DNA from 2 places in the Streptomyces sp. NPDC033131 genome. Region 2 is predicted to be linked to the other one. Evidence: riboswitches for the same ligand, from Rfam matches in the RefSeq annotation. Region 2 holds a riboswitch; the other holds the start of a gene.
The links. A riboswitch is a leader RNA that binds a small molecule or an ion and turns the genes downstream of it on or off. The one in region 2 is predicted to bind glycine.

Region 1: linked by a shared signal. The riboswitch ahead of gcvP (aminomethyl-transferring glycine dehydrogenase) and the one ahead of gcvT (glycine cleavage system aminomethyltransferase GcvT) in region 2 are both predicted to bind glycine.

What each region holds. Positions count from the first base shown of each region.
Region 1 is NZ_JBVIPA010000005.1:299,706-307,863, reverse strand. Features, by position in the region: gene ACZ5XS_RS10210 (FHA domain-containing protein) at 1-449, shown strand, start outside; gene ftsR (transcriptional regulator FtsR) at 467-1,204, shown strand; gene ACZ5XS_RS10200 (bifunctional nuclease family protein) at 1,290-1,763, shown strand; gene ACZ5XS_RS10195 (MerR family transcriptional regulator) at 2,023-2,667, shown strand; gene ACZ5XS_RS10190 (DNA polymerase IV) at 2,726-4,123, shown strand; gene ACZ5XS_RS10185 (PRC-barrel domain-containing protein) at 4,421-4,792, opposite strand; glycine riboswitch at 4,906-5,001, shown strand; gene gcvP (aminomethyl-transferring glycine dehydrogenase) at 5,186-8,071, shown strand; gene ACZ5XS_RS10175 (TOBE domain-containing protein) at 8,145-8,158, opposite strand, start outside.
Region 2 is NZ_JBVIPA010000032.1:81,765-89,922, forward strand. Features, by position in the region: gene ACZ5XS_RS32560 (ABC transporter permease) at 1-208, opposite strand, end outside; gene ACZ5XS_RS32565 (enhanced serine sensitivity protein SseB C-terminal domain-containing protein) at 518-1,330, opposite strand; gene ACZ5XS_RS32570 (enhanced serine sensitivity protein SseB) at 1,480-2,283, opposite strand; gene ACZ5XS_RS32575 (AAA family ATPase) at 2,352-3,026, opposite strand; glycine riboswitch at 3,200-3,299, shown strand; glycine riboswitch at 3,300-3,412, shown strand; gene gcvT (glycine cleavage system aminomethyltransferase GcvT) at 3,450-4,568, shown strand; gene gcvH (glycine cleavage system protein GcvH) at 4,679-5,056, shown strand; gene glyA (serine hydroxymethyltransferase) at 5,072-6,334, shown strand; gene ACZ5XS_RS32595 (L-serine ammonia-lyase) at 6,413-7,795, shown strand; gene ACZ5XS_RS32600 (glycoside hydrolase family 25 protein) at 7,960-8,158, shown strand, end outside.

The DNA.
Region 1 (8,158 bases), on a different contig from region 2:
GGGCAACGCCCGAGCGTCCGTCCGAGACGACGTCCACGATCTCCATCTCCGGGCTCGAGGCCTACGACGCCGAGGTCACGGGCCAGACGCAGATGCCCATGCTCTCCCCAGAGGCGCAGGCTGCCGTCGACGCGCTGCCGCTCGGCTCGGCGCTCCTGGTGGTGCGCCGCGGTCCCAACTCGGGCAGCCGCTTCCTGCTGGACGGCGATCTGACCACGGCCGGGCGCCACCCGCAGAGCGACATCTTCCTGGACGACGTGACGGTCTCCCGTCGACACGTGGAGTTCCGCCGCGGCCCGGACGGCTCGTTCACGGTGGCCGACGTGGGCAGTCTGAACGGCACGTACGTCAACCGCGAGCGGATCGACCAGGTCGCACTGTCGAACGGTGACGAGGTGCAGATCGGCAAGTACCGGCTGGTCTTCTACGCGAGCCAGCGGGGCTACTGACCCTCCCGGGAAGGTCCATGCTGCAAACACCGAGCGGCGGTGCCGGGCAAGGCGCCGCCGCCACGGACAGTGAGCTGATGAGCATCGGCTCGGTGCTGAACATGCTGCGCGACGAGTTCCCCGAAGTCACCATCTCCAAGATCCGTTTCCTGGAGTCGGAGGGCCTTGTCGAGCCGCAGCGGACCCCCTCGGGGTATCGCAAGTTCAGTGCTGACGACGTCGAGCGCCTCGGTCACGTCCTGAGGATGCAGCGGGACCACTATCTGCCGCTCAAGGTGATTCGCGAGCACCTCGACGCCATGGAGCGCGGTGAGGCCGCGCCACTGCCGACAGTGGGCCGTCAGCGCGACGGCGAGGGTCTTTCGGAGATCGCCGACGGGCCGACCGCGGCCAGGATCGGGCGGGGTCAGCTGATGGCGGCCGCCGAGATCGGCGAGCAGGAACTTCAGGAGTGGGAGTCGTACGGGCTGATCTCTCCGCTGCCCGACGGGGCGTATGACGCCGAGGCGGCCACTGTGGCCTCGCTCATCGCCGAGCTGGGGCGGTTCGGGATCGAGCCGCGGCATCTGCGGGTGATGAAGACGGCGGCCGAGCGCGAGGCGGGGCTGGTCGACCAGGTGGTGGCCCCGCTGAGGCGCCATCGCAACCCCCAGACCAGGGCACATGCCGAGGCCCGTACGAAGGAACTGGCCGGGCTCACGGTGAAGCTGCACGCGGCACTCGTGCAGACCGCGCTGGGCGTGCGGTTGCCGTGACGCGGGCGGGTTCGCACGGGCCGGATAGGCCACCCGTTCTCTGCCCGACTACCCAAACGTCCCGGGCACGGCCTAGGGTTGCTGTGTGAACGAGCTCGATGTCGTAGGTGTCCGGGTCGAAATGCCCTCCAACCAACCGATCGTGCTCCTGCGTGAAGTGGGAGGCGACCGCTACCTCCCCATCTGGATCGGGCCTGGGGAGGCAACGGCGATCGCCTTCGCGCAGCAGGGCATGGCCCCCGCCCGACCGCTGACCCATGACCTGTTCAAGGACGTGCTGGAGGCCGTCGGGCAGGAGCTCACCGAAGTGCGCATCACGGATCTGCGTGAAGGCGTCTTCTACGCGGAGCTGGTCTTCGCCAGCGGAGTCGAGGTGAGTGCCCGCCCGTCCGACGCCATAGCGCTGGCCCTGCGCACCGGGACGCCGATCTACGGCAGTGACGGCGTGCTCGACGACGCCGGCATCGCGATCCCGGACGAGCAGGAGGACGAGGTGGAGAAGTTCCGTGAGTTCCTCGACCAGATCTCGCCCGAGGACTTCGGAACCAGCAGCCAGTGAGGCGTCCGCCGCCTCGTGGGCGAACCGGCCCGCGGGGCTCGGCCATGTCCGTCGACGCCTCACATGCGGGCATTTGCCGGCGGTGCGTGAGAGAGTCGTACGGGCCGCTCAGGGCACATTCGGCTAGCCTTTCCCCGCGGTTGGGTGCGGGAAACCACTCGAAGGGTGATTATCACCCGGCGTGCCGAGTGTGGCGATCGTTGACGCGCCCCTGGTGACTGCCTACCGTCGAGAAGGCAGGTCAAGGACGGAGGTCGGCGTGAGCAGCAGCGGCGACGGTACGGCTGGGGGTGCCCCCGGACGCAGTCTCGGGGCGAGCGGTCCGTACCCGCTTCACAGCAACGCGGCCGATCACGCTCCGCAGCGACCGACGGCCGTGCCGAGCAGCGGAGGGGCGACGTCCATGGCGTCCGAGCAGATCGGCTACCGCGGTCCGACGGCCTGCGCGGCCGCCGGCATCACCTACCGGCAACTGGACTACTGGGCCCGCACCGGTCTCGTCGAGCCGAGTGTGCGGCCGGCCCACGGGTCGGGAACGCAGCGTCTGTACAGCTTCCGGGACGTTGTCGTCCTGAAGATCGTCAAGCGCTTTCTGGACACCGGTGTGTCGCTGCAGAACATCCGCACCACCGTTCAGCACCTCAGGGAACGCGGTTTCAGCGACCTGGAGCGCATGACGCTGATGAGCGACGGTGCCACGGTGTACGAGTGCACCTCGCCGGACGAGGTCCACGCGCTGTTGCAGGGTGGCCAGGGCATCTTCGGAATCGCCGTGGGTGTCGTGTGGCGGGACGTGGAGAACGCGCTTTCCCAGCTGCACGGCGAGCGGATCGACACCGGGGAGACCCTCGTGGGGCACAACCCCGCGGACGAGCTGGCGCGGCGGCGCAACCGGGCGGTCTGACCGCCGGCCCCGCTCTCCGGGGACGGCATTGTCAGTGGCGTAGGGCAGCATCGGAGATGTGAGAAGCGCGCCCACGATCCTGCATCTCGACATGGATGCCTTCTTCGCCTCGGCGGAGCAGGCGTCCAAGCCGAGCCTGCGCGGGAAGGCCGTCGTCGTGGGCGGGCTCGGGCCGCGGGGCGTGGTGGCCACGGCGTCGTACGAGGCACGGGTCTTCGGGGTTCATTCGGCGATGCCCATGGCCCAGGCGCGTCGGCTCGCCCCGAACGCGGCGTATCTGGTGCCGCGTGGTGCGTTCTACCGGTCGATCAGCGAGCAGGTGATGGGGCTTCTGCGGGCGCTGTCGCCTCTTGTGGAGCCGTTGAGCCTGGACGAGGCGTTCGTGGACCTGGAGGCCGGGGGAGCGGCCTGGGACGACGCCTCGGCGCGGCTGGCCGGGGCGAAACTGCGGACCGACATACGAGCCGTGACCGGGCTCACCGGGTCGGTGGGCCTCGCCGCTTCCAAGATGCTCGCGAAGATCGCCTCGGAGCAGGCCAAACCCGACGGACTGGTGGTCATCGAACCGGGGACCGAGCGGGCCATGCTCGGGCCGATGTCGGTGCGGACGCTGCCGGGGGTGGGGCCGACGACGGGCGACCATCTGCGGCGGGCCGGGATCCATACGGTCGACGAGATGGCCGAGGCGGGTGAGGACGAGCTCGTACGGCTGCTGGGCAAGGCCCACGGGCACGCGCTGTACGCCATGGCGCTGGCGCACGACGAGCGGCCGGTGGTGGCCGAGCGGGAGACGAAGTCGGTGTCCGTGGAGGACACGTACGACGTCGACATTCACGACCGGGTCCGGGTGGGGATGGAAGTACAGCGGCTGGCCGACCGGTGTGTGCGGCGGTTGCGGGAAGCGGGGCTGTCCGGGCGGACCATCGTGCTGAAGGTGCGGAGATACGACTTCTCGACGCTGACCCGGTCCGAGACCCTGCGGGGGCCCACGGACGATCCGGCAGTGGTGCGGGAGGCTGCGGCGCGGCTGTTGGACCCGGTGGACACGACAGGGGGCGTGCGGCTGCTGGGGGTGGGCGTGAGCGGCCTGGCCGACTACACGCAGGAGGACCTGTTCGCGCAGGCGGCGGGGGACCGGGGGGATGTCGTCGGGTCGGTGGAGGACACCGATGACGTGCCCGCGGTGGAACCGGCCGGGCCGGTCGAGCGGAGATGGGTCTCGGGGCACGACGTCACCCATGCCGAGTACGGGCACGGGTGGGTGCAGGGGAGCGGACTCGGGCGGGTCACCGTGCGCTTCGAGACACCCGACTCGGAGCCCGGGCGCGTGCGGACCTTCCGGGTCGACGACCCGGAGTTGGAGCCGGCGGAGCCGTTGCCGTTGGTGGCGCGGAGACCTGAGGCGGGCGCCGGTGGGGGGCCTTCTGCGGATGAGGGCCGGGTGCGAGCGGTGTGAAGCGCGGCGGGGAGATGCGGGTGAAGCGTGGTGGGGTGCGCGGATGAGTAGTGAGAGGAGGGCCGGCGGGATGGGTTCGTGCGGGTCGCACCGGCCTTGGCCGAGAGGGGATGCGGGGCGCCTGCGGACGGCGGTTCGCGGGGATTCGTGCGTGACCGGGGTCGGTGTGGGCCGGGGGTGGGTGGCGCAGCCCGGTGCTGACCGGGTGCCGCCTGCGCCCACCCGTGGCGCCCCGAGCGGCACGACTGCCCGCAGGTGGCGGGGCGGCTGGGGCGCGTTCGTGCCGTGCCGGTGGGGTCACGGGTCGTCCGTGCCTGCCACCTTGCCGAAGTTGCGGTCCGGGAAGGGGGGAGGGGCGCCCAGGTCCAGACCGTAGTGGTGGTAGAGCTGGAGTTCTTGTTCGGGAGAGAGATGGCGGCCCACGCCGAAGTCGGGAGCGTCCTTGATCAGGGCGCGGTCGTAGGGGACGTGGAGGGTGCCCTCGACGAGTTCGCTCGGTTCCAGGGGGACGAAGGCATCCCTGGAGAAGAGGCCGGTGCGTATGGCGGCCCACTCCGGTTCGCCGGTCGCGTCGTCGAGGTAGACCTCGTCGATGGTGCCGAGCTTCGTGCCGTTGCGGTCGAGCGCCTTGCGGCCGATCAGGTTGCGCGGATCGATGTCGGTCTGCACGGGCCCTCCACTTGGTCGCAACTCATCCGTAAGCACTACAAAAGAGCAGATTGAGGATGGCGGCCACTCGAAGGTGGGAGTGTGGACCTCGCTGGTACGCTGACAACGGCTGCTGACCCCGTGCGGGAGAGTCCTCCAGACTTCATCGGAGGCGCCGAAGGAGCAAATCCTCCCCGGAATCTCTCAGGCCCACGTACCGCACGGACGAGGTCACTCTGGAAAGCAGGGCGGGTGCCGACGGCGTCGACGGCTTCCGCTCTCACCGACGGTGAAAGTCGGGTGCCCTCGGGTGTCCGGTGAAGCTCTCAGGTTGTGATGACAGAGGGGGAGGCCGTCCGGGTACCCGCGCCGTGGTGACCCTCGAAGGTCGCGTCAGACCAGGAGGCCTCCGTAATGACCGCCCATCGCATTCCGCTTTCCGAGCTCGAGCAGGGAATCCCCTTCGAGCAGCGCCACATCGGGCCCGACCAGGAGGCGCGGGCCAAGATGCTCGCGCAGGTCGGGTACGGCTCGCTCGACGAGCTCACCGCCGCCGCGGTCCCGGATGTGATCAAGAACGCCGACATGCTGGAGCTGCCGGGCGCCCGCACCGAGGCCGAGGTGCTGGCCGAGCTGCGTTCGCTGGCCGACCGTAACCAGGTGCTCGACTCCATGATCGGGCTCGGGTACTACGGGACCTTCACACCGCCCGTCATCCTGCGGAACGTCATGGAGAACGCCGCCTGGTACACGGCGTACACGCCTTACCAGCCGGAGATCTCCCAGGGGCGCCTCGAAGCCCTGCTCAACTTCCAGACCATGGTCGCCGAGCTCACCGGGCTGCCGACCTCGGGCGCCTCGCTGCTGGACGAGGGCACCGCGGCCGCCGAGGCTCTGGCGCTGTCCCGGCGCATGGGCAAGAACAAGAAGGGCCTTTTCCTGGTCGACGCGGACACGCTGCCGCAGACCATCGCCGTGATCGAGACGCGCGCCGAGCCGACCGGTGTGGAGGTCGTGGTCGCCGACCTCAGTGACGGTATTCCGGCCGAGATCGCCGGGCGCGAGATCAACGGCGTGCTGCTCCAGTACCCGGGCGCCTCCGGTGCCGTACGCGACATCAAGCCGGTGATCGAGCAGGCCCACGAACTCGGCGCGCTGGTGACCGTCGCCGCCGACCTGCTGGCGCTGACGCTGCTGAAGTCCCCGGGGGAGCTCGGTGCGGACATCGCGGTCGGGACGACGCAGCGCTTCGGTGTGCCGATGGGCTTCGGCGGGCCGCACGCCGGCTACATGGCGGTACGTGAGAAGTTCGCGCGCAGCCTGCCCGGGCGCCTGGTCGGGGTGTCCGTGGACGCCGACGGCAACAAGGCCTACCGCCTCGCACTCCAGACCCGCGAGCAGCACATTCGCCGGGAGAAGGCGACCAGCAACATCTGTACCGCGCAGGTGCTGCTCGCGGTGATGGCCGGTATGTACGCCGTCTACCACGGGCCCGACGGCCTGAAGACCATCGCGCGGCGCACCCACCGGTACGCCACGGTCCTCGCCGCGGGCCTGACGGCCGGCGGGGTCGAGGTCGTGCACGGCTCCTACTTCGACACGCTGGCCGTCCGTGTGCCCGGGCGGGGTGCCCAGGTGGTCGCCGCCGCGCGCGAGAACGGGGTCAACCTGCGTCTCGTGGACGCCGACCACGTGTCCATCGCCTGCGACGAGACCACTCTGCGAGCCCAACTGGCCGCAGTATGGGCCGCGTTCGGGGTCGAGGGGGACATCGAGGCGCTCGACGCGGCCACCGAGGAGACCCTTCCGGGCGCGCTGCTGCGGACCGACGAGTACCTGGCGCACCCCGTGTTCCACCAGTACCGCTCCGAGACCGCGATGCTGCGCTACCTGCGTCGCCTGGCCGACCGGGACTACGCGCTCGACCGCGGCATGATCCCGCTGGGCTCCTGCACCATGAAGCTCAACGCGACCGTCGAGATGGAGCCGGTCACCTGGCCCGAGTTCGGGCAACTGCACCCCTTCGCGCCTGCCGAGCAGGCGCAGGGATACCTCACGCTCATCCGCGAGCTGGAGGAGCGGCTCGCCGAGGTCACCGGGTACGACAACGTCTCGCTGCAGCCCAACGCCGGATCCCAGGGGGAGCTGGCCGGGCTGCTCGCCGTGCGCGGGTATCACCGGGCCAACGGTGACGAGCAGCGGACCGTGTGCCTCATCCCCTCGTCGGCGCACGGCACCAACGCCGCCAGCGCGGTGATGGCGGGCATGAAGGTCGTCGTCGTGAAGACCGCCGGGGACGGCGAGATCGACGTCGAGGACCTGCGGGCGAAGATCGAGCAGTACCGGGACGAGCTGTCGGTGCTGATGATCACGTACCCGTCGACGCACGGGGTGTTCGAGGAGCACGTCGCCGACATCTGCGCCCAGGTGCACGAGGCGGGTGGGCAGGTGTACGTCGACGGGGCCAACCTGAACGCGTTGGTGGGCCTGGCCAAGCCGGGGCACTTCGGCGGTGACGTCTCGCACCTGAACCTGCACAAGACCTTCTGCATCCCGCACGGCGGCGGCGGTCCGGGCGTCGGCCCGGTGGGTGTGCGGTCGCACCTGGCGCCGTATCTGCCGAACCACCCGCTGCAGCCCGCGGCCGGCCCGGAGACCGGTGTCGGGCCGATCTCGGCCGCGCCCTGGGGCTCCGCCGGGATCCTGCCGATCTCGTGGGCGTACGTCCGCCTCATGGGCGGGGAGGGGCTCAAGCGGGCCACGCAGGTGGCGGTGCTCAGTGCCAACTACATCGCCAAGCGGCTGGAGCCGCACTACCCGGTGCTCTACACCGGTCCGGGCGGTCTGGTCGCGCACGAGTGCATCATCGATCTGCGGCCGCTGACCAAGGCGACCGGTGTGAGCGTCGACGACGTCGCCAAGCGGCTCATCGACTACGGCTTCCACGCGCCGACGATGTCCTTCCCGGTGGCCGGCACGCTGATGATCGAGCCGACCGAGTCCGAGGACCTGACCGAGCTCGACCGGTTCTGCGAGGCGATGATCGCCATTCGTACGGAGATCGAGAAGGTCGGCAAGGGCGAGTGGTCCGCGGAGGACAACCCGCTGCGGAACGCGCCGCACACCGCCGGTGCGCTGGGCGGGGAGTGGGAGCACGCCTACACGCGCGAGGACGCCGTCTTCCCGGCCGGTGTGTCGGTCGCGGACAAGTACTGGCCGCCGGTGCGCCGGATCGACCAGGCCTTCGGCGACCGTAACCTCGTCTGCTCCTGCCCGCCGCTGGACGCGTACGAGGACTGACGTGCAGTACACGTGGTGAGGGCCGATACGTGATGAGGGCCCCGTCCGGTTCGCCGGGCGGAGCCCTGGTGCGTCACGGGGTCGCGA
Region 2 (8,158 bases):
TGATGACCGGGGCGAGCAGCGCGAGCAGCACGAGGAAGAGAACCACGACGCCACCCGTCAGGGCGAGCTTGTCCCGCTTGAGGCGCTCCCAGGCGATCCGGCCCAGGGAGCGTCCCTGAACGGCCTTGGCATCGGCGCTGACCAGCGCCGCTTCTTCGGCCGCACTCGGGGCCGCTTCCGCGGTCGGCTCGTGCAATGGTGCCGTCATCTGGCAGGGACCCCTCTCAACCGGCGGTAGCCGGCCCGCACTTGCCGCTGTGGCGGCATTGATCAGTCCGTCGTACACAGGGACGAAAGGTCCCTGGTGCCGGAGTCTTCAACGCTTTGGCGATCTGTTGCCAGACTTGGCGGTGAAAGGATGCATAAACGTGATGCGGGCTGGAGGGTTCCGTTATCCGGACGCCGGGTAACGCGGGGCGGACGCAGACCAGTTGGGACATTCGCGGCGAATACGGACGATCCACCCTGTTCTACGCGCGAAGATGTGCCGGGCTCTCAGGGCCGGGCAGTCGTTCGGTCAGTATCCGCCGCGAGCCGGCGGATAGCCGTATCCGGCCGCCGGAGCCTGGACCGAGGAGGGGGCCGGGGCGGGCGCCGCATGGGCCTCACGGTCGTAGAACGGGCGGGCGCTCGCCCGCATCCACAGCGCCACCGGGTCGTACTCGTCGGACATCGCCACGGTCGACACCGGCAGCCCGTCCGGGACCGCTCCGATCGACTGCTGCATCATCGCGCGCACCGAGTCGACGGCCGGCGGACTGGTGTCGTACACGTCGAGACCGATGGCCAGATACGGCGCCCCGAGCGCGGGTTGCACCCAGGCCCGGCGCAGGGAGCGGACGGCCGGGGTGCGGTGGGCGTTCTGCGCCATCAGGGCGTAGAACTGCGGGATTTCGATACCGGGCTCGGACAGCCGGAGCGGACCGGCGGGCTGGCGCTCCAGGCCGGTGGCGATGCGGCGCAGATCGAGCCACGGGATGCCGACGCCACCACCGGGGGCGTGCGGGTTCAGCCACAGGCCGTAGTGGTCCGGGTAGAGGGTGCGGGCGACGTCGATTCCGTCGACGACCTCGTAGGAGCGGTTCCAGCCGCTGGCCGAGAGTTCCTGGGCCGAGGTGACGCACGGGGCGTAGCCGTAGCCGTCGACCTCCATGTTTCCGTACTGGGCGTCGGGGGAGCCTGCCTGGCCGTGCCACAGGAGCATCCAGATCTGGCCGGAGGAGGGGGTCGCGAGCGCGCGCAGGAGTGCCTCGTAGGCGTCGTAGCGCCCGGGCGTCACCTGGCGCAGCATGTGCTCGACCTGACCGGCCGCGATGCCGCTGGCGCTCACCTGTACCGCCCCTTCGTGAAGTTCCTCGATATGAAACCAGCTTATGTGGCGGCGCCGACAGCAGCCGCCCAGGAGCTCGGGACTTGTTCGCCGTCGGCCGGTGCAGGTGGTGGGGGCCGGTCGTGCGGTTCCCGAGCCCTTGAAATACCTCAGTAGCCGTACTGATAGAAGGGCCGGACCTGCTCGCGCATCCAGTGGCCCACCGGGTCGTCCGCCACGTCCAGGAGGACCAGGTTGACCGGCCAGGGGGCCGGGGCGCGGCCCAGGGCCCTCGCCAGGGCGTCCATGGGGACCGTACGCAGGTCGGGGGCCTCCCCGTGGGAGAGCTCCACGCCCACGAACATCACCGGGTCCGCGGTCTCGATCGCCGCCAGGCAGCGGCGGGCCGTGAGGATGACGCCTGTCGACGCGAACTCGGCCGAGGCGGCGGCGAGGAAGTCGACGGGGTCGTTCTGCCAGTCCGGCTCGTAGAGCTTGACGCGTCCGCCGCTCGCCGGGCCGTACAGCGGGGTGCGGCCGGAGCGGCACAGGTCGGCCACGGCGGCCGGGGGCAGCGGGACGCCGACCGTGCCGTCCGGGTTCACGGCGATGCCGATCTGCGGGGGCAGGCCGCGGGCGAACTCCACCGCGGGCGCGATGGTGTACGACAGGTGCGAGCCGACGACCTGGCGGAACTGCTCCTCGGAGCTGAAGACCGGCACGTAGGCCTGGCCGTCGATCTCCAGGGTGGGGAGGTCGAGCGGACCGCTGTGCGGGCCGCCGCCGCCTGGCAGCGGCACCCACACGAAGCTGCGGCCGAGCACCTCGATGATCCGCCCGCCGGCTCCGGGGATGCCGAGGGAGGCGGAGAGCACCTCCTCCAACTCGTTGCCGGGCCATCCGCCGTGCGAAGGGGGGTGTGCCTGTGCCGGGAACTCCGAGAAGCCCGCTGGGAGATCCGCCGGGAAGTCCATCTGCTGCCTACCGCCTGCCGAGTACCGCTGCTGTGGCTGAAAGGCTAGCGGGTACGGACCGGTGGGGGTCAGCCCGTGAAGCCGATCCGGCGCAGGACGTTCGCCGCGTCCCGGTCGATCAGGACCGCCGAGTCGCAGCCCTGGGGCAGATCGCCCTTCTCCACGGAGCTGATCAGACGGGAGGCCGCGCCGCGGTGGCGCAGGAACGCGTACCGCGAGACTCCGCGGCCGCGCTCGCGCTGGCCGGCCAGGGCCGTGTCCGGGGGGACGTCGAGCAGCAGCAGGTGCAGGATGCCGCCGCGGCGGCGGGCCTCGCGGGCCAGCCAGCCGCGCACCCAGGCCTGCGTACCGCAGTCGTGCACGACGACGCCTCCGCCGGAGCGCAGGGCGCGGCGCAGCCCCGCGTAGTGGGCGAGGCGGACGAGCGGGCGGTAGACCCCGTACGGCAGGAAGCGGGACAGCCGGCCGTCCCAGTGGTCGCGGGTGTCCTGGGAGTCGATCCGCACGCCCTTGACCGTGCGCCGCATCAGCGTGGACTTGCCGCTGCCCGGCAGGCCGGTGATCACGACGAGGTCGCGGGGTCCGAAGAGCAGTGCGTGCGGGCTGTGGCCCGCGCGCTCGCGCAGGTCGCGGAGGACGGGTCCGGGGCGCGTTCCGCACGCCTGACGGGCCTTGGCCGCGGGCTGCTCGGGCAGCGCGACGGCCGAGGTCGTGGCGTACGCCGTGGTCCTGTTCACCGTGATCGTCCTCCCCTGGGGCGGGTCACGAGTTCCCCTCCCCGTCGAGTGTAAAGAGAAGGTAATACGCGGCGTCTCCTGTTTTCATGCGCTTACTGCCACAGGCCGGTTACAGATGCGGCCTGCCGCGCACCGAAGATGCGTGCGATGATGTGCGCGCCAACTGCATACCGGCCGTTTGAATCCGCGCGGGAGAGTCCCCAGCCGTACGTCGCTGGGGCGCCGAAGGAGCAAGTCCCTCCCTTGAATCTCTCAGGTCCCCGTTACCGCGCGGGCGAGGCACATCTGAAAAGCGGGCCGCTGCCACAGTGGCTCCACCCAAGGTGCAAGTCGTGACCACCGTTCGCGGGGTCACGTCGAACCTCTCAGGTTCCGATGACAGATGGGGAGGAACGACCTCGCCGTCATGCCTTGGGAGACGACCGTCCGATGAGCAGCACCGCACCCCGTCACACCGCGCTCGATGCCCTGCATCGCGCGCTCGGCGCCACGATGACCGACTTCGCCGGCTGGGACATGCCCCTGCGCTACGGCTCCGAACGCGACGAGCACCAGGCCGTGCGCACCCGGGCCGGTCTCTTCGACCTCTCGCACATGGGCGAGATCACGGTCACCGGGCCGCAGGCCGCGCAGTTCCTGAACCACGCACTGGTCGGCGACATCGCGGCCGTGAAGGTGGGCCGCGCCCGCTACACGATGATCTGCGTCGAGAACGGCGGAATCCTCGACGACCTGATCGTGTACCGGCTGGCCGAAGACGAGTACATGATCGTCGCCAATGCCTCCAACGCCCAGAACGTCGTGAACGAGCTCGGCAACCTCGCTGAGGAGTTCGAGGTCGAGGTCCGCGACGACCGCGATCGCTACGCGCTGATCGCCGTCCAGGGGCCCGAGTCCCCCGGCATCCTCAAGTCGCTCACCGACGCCGACGTCGACGGCCTCAAGTACTACGCCGGCCTGCCCGGCACCGTCGCCGGCGTCCCCGCGCTCATCGCCCGCACCGGCTACACCGGCGAGGACGGCTTCGAGCTGTTCGTGAAGCCGGAGCACGCCGTGGAGCTGTGGCAGGCCCTGACCAAGGCGGGCGAGGGCGTCGGCCTGGTCCCCTGCGGCCTGTCCTGCCGGGACACGCTGCGCCTGGAGGCGGGCATGCCGCTGTACGGGCACGAGCTGTCGCTGTCGTTGACTCCGTTCGACGCCGGGCTCGGCCGGGTGGTGAAGTTCGGGAAGGAGGGCGACTTCGTGGGCCGCGAGGCGCTGGCCGAGGCGGCCGCCCGTGCACAGGCGAACCCTCCGCGCGTCCTCGTCGGCCTGGTCGCCGAGGGGCGTCGCGTCCCGCGCGCCGGGTACGCGGTCGTCGCCGGCGGCGAGGTGATCGGCGAGGTCACCTCCGGCGCGCCCTCCCCCACGCTGGGCAGGCCGATCGCGATGGCGTACGTCGACGCCGCGCACGCGGCGCCGGGCACGCCGGGTGTCGGCGTGGACATCCGGGGCAGCCACGAGCCGTACGAGGTCGTGGCGCTGCCGTTCTACAAGCGCCAGAAGTAGACACTTGAGCGGTTCGTGCGCGTGACCCTGCGCACATTTCCGCTGCTCACGTGCGTTTCCAGCAGTCTCCCATTCACCAGCACTCCCCCGCGTACAGGAGAATTCAGGCCATGAGCAACCCCCAAGCGCTGCGCTACAGCAAGGAGCACGAGTGGCTGTCGGCCGCCGCGGACGGCGTCTCGACGGTCGGCATCACGGAGCACGCGGCCAACGCGCTCGGTGACGTCGTCTTCGTCCAGCTCCCGGAGGTCGGTGCCTCGGTGACCGCGGGCGAGACCTGCGGCGAGCTGGAGTCGACCAAGTCGGTCAGCGACCTGTACTCCCCGGTCAACGGCGAGGTCACCGAGGTCAACGAGGACGTCGTCAACGACCCGTCCCTGGTGAACTCCGCGCCCTTCGAGGGCGGCTGGCTGTTCAAGGTGCGCGTCGCCGAGGAGCCGGGCGACCTGCTCTCCGCCGACGAGTACACCGCCTTTTCCGCCGGCTGAGGAGTCGTACACCCGATGTCCGTTCTGAACACGCCCCTGCACGAGCTCGACCCGGAGATCGCCGCCGCGATCGACGCCGAGGTCGGCCGCCAGCAGTCCACCCTCGAGATGATCGCCTCCGAGAACTTCGCGCCTCTCGCGGTGATGGAGGCGCAGGGCTCGGTCCTGACCAACAAGTACGCCGAGGGCTACCCCGGCCGCCGCTACTACGGCGGCTGCGAGCACGTCGACGTCGCCGAGCAGGTCGCGATCGACCGGGTCAAGGAGCTGTTCGGCGCCGAGTACGCCAACGTGCAGCCGCACTCCGGTGCCTCCGCCAACCAGGCCGCCCTGTTCGCGCTGGCCAAGCCCGGCGACACCATCCTCGGCCTCGACCTGGCGCACGGCGGCCACCTCACCCACGGGATGCGGCTGAACTTCTCCGGCAAGCAGTTCAACGTGGTCGCCTACCACGTGGACGAGGCCGGGCTGGTCGACATGGCCGAGGTCGAGCGGCTCGCCAAGGAGCACCGGCCGAAGGTGATCATCGCGGGCTGGTCGGCGTACCCGCGGCAGCTGGACTTCGCCGAGTTCCGCCGGATCGCGGACGAGGTCGAGGCCTTCCTGTGGGTCGACATGGCGCACTTCGCGGGTCTGGTCGCGGCGGGCCTGCACCCGAACCCGGTCGAGTACGCCGATGTCGTCACCTCCACCACCCACAAGACGCTGGGCGGCCCGCGCGGCGGCATCATCCTCGCCAGGAAGGACTTCGCGAAGAAGCTCAACTCGTCCGTCTTCCCCGGCTTCCAGGGCGGTCCCCTGGAGCACGTGATCGCGGCCAAGGCGGTCTCCTTCAAGGTCGCCGCCTCTGAGAACTTCAAGGAGCGTCAGCGCCGTACGGTCGAGGGCGCGCGGATCCTCGCCGAGCGCCTCACCGCGCCGGACGCCCGTGAGGCCGGCGTGAACGTCCTGTCCGGCGGCACCGACGTGCACCTGATCCTGGTCGACCTGCGCGAGTCCGAGCTGGACGGGCAGCAGGCCGAGGACCGCCTCCACGAGGTGGGCATCACGGTCAACCGCAACGCCGTCCCGAACGACCCGCGCCCGCCGATGGTCACCTCCGGCCTGCGGATCGGTACGCCCGCCCTCGCCACCCGCGGCTTCACGGCCGAGGACTTCACCGAGGTCGCGGACGTCATCGCCGAGGCGCTCAAGCCGTCCTACGACGTCGAAGCCCTCAAGACCCGGGTGAAGGCGCTCGCCGACAAGCACCCGCTGTACCCCGGTCTGAACAAGTAGTTCCTTTTTGTGGCGTGCCCCGCACACTCGTGAGTGTGGGGCGCCCACCCCCTGCACCACCCGTACTGAGGAGTTCCCGTGGCCATCTCGGTCTTCGACCTGTTCTCGATCGGCATCGGCCCGTCCAGCTCCCACACGGTCGGCCCGATGCGCGCGGCCCGCATCTTCGCCCGCCGCCTGCGCAACGAGGCCCTGCTGGAGTCGGTGGTGTCGGTGCGGACCGAGCTGTACGGCTCCCTCGGCGCGACCGGCCACGGCCACGGCACGCCCAAGGCGGTGCTGCTCGGCCTGGAGGGCGACTCGCCCCGCACCGTGGACGTGGAGAAGGCCGACCAGCGGGTGGCGGACATCAGGGAGGCGGGCCGGCTGCGGCTGCTCGACGAGCACGAGATCGGCTTCGACTTCGACAAGGACCTCGTCCTCCACCGCCGTAAGACCCTCCCGTACCACGCCAACGGCATGACCCTGTGGGCGTACGACGCCTCGGGGGCGGAACTGCTCACGAAGACGTACTACTCGGTGGGCGGCGGCTTCGTCGTCGACGAGGACGCGGTGGGCGCGGACCGCATCAAGCTCGACGACACGGTGCTCAAGTACCCCTTCCGCACGGGCGACGAGCTGCTGCGCCTGACACGGGAGACCGGCCTGTCGATCTCCGCGCTGATGCTGGAGAACGAACGGGCCTGGCGCACGGAGGAGGAGATCCGCGCGGGGCTGCTGGAGATCTGGCGGGTGATGCAGGCGTGCGTGTCGCGCGGCATGGCCCGCGAGGGCATCCTGCCGGGCGGGCTCAAGGTCCGCCGCCGGGCCGCCATGTCGGCACGTCAGCTCCGGGCGGAGGGCGACCCGTTGGCGCACGCGATGGAGTGGATCACGCTCTACGCGATGGCGGTGAACGAGGAGAACGCGGCGGGCGGGCGCGTGGTGACCGCGCCGACGAACGGAGCGGCCGGCATCATCCCCGCGGTGCTCCACTACTACATCAACTTCGCGGCGGGCGCAGCCTCCGAAGGAGAAAAAGAGGACGGCGTGGTCCGCTTCATGCTCGCCGCCGGCGCGATCGGCATGCTCTTCAAGGAGAACGCCTCCATCTCCGGCGCCGAGGTCGGCTGCCAGGGCGAGGTCGGCTCCGCCTGCTCGATGGCGGCGGGCGCGCTCGCCGAAGTCCTCGGCGGCTCCCCGGAACAGGTCGAGAACGCCGCCGAGATCGGCATGGAACACAACCTCGGCCTCACCTGCGACCCGGTCGGCGGCCTCGTCCAGATCCCGTGCATCGAGCGCAACGGCATGGCCGCGGTGAAGGCGGTCACGGCCGCGCGGATGGCGATGCGCGGAGACGGCACACACAAGGTGTCCCTGGACAAGGTCATCAAGACGATGAAGGACACCGGCGCCGACATGTCCGTCAAGTACAAGGAGACGGCCCGGGGCGGGCTGGCGGTGAACATCATCGAGTGCTGAGGGCGGGGTCCGAAAGGTTCTCGACGTCCTCGGTCATGTCGCGGTGGGATCGCCCGCTGCCGAGAATGCGGGATTTCGCGTGCCGCGCGCGGATCACCCGTGCCAAGGTGGGCCTGCAGTCAGCAACCAACCCGTGTCCCCCACAGGCACTGCAGGGAGCCACCATGCTGCGCGGCATCGACGTGAGCGCCTACCAGTCCGCCACCTACGACACGGACGGCCTCTCCTTCGTCTTCATCAAGGCGACCGAGGGCCGCTCGTACGTCAACCCGAAACTCGCCGCCCAGACGAAGCGGGCCCGCGAGGCCGGCCTGGTCGTCGGCTTCTACCACTTCCTCTGGCCCGGCAATCTGGCGGCCCAGG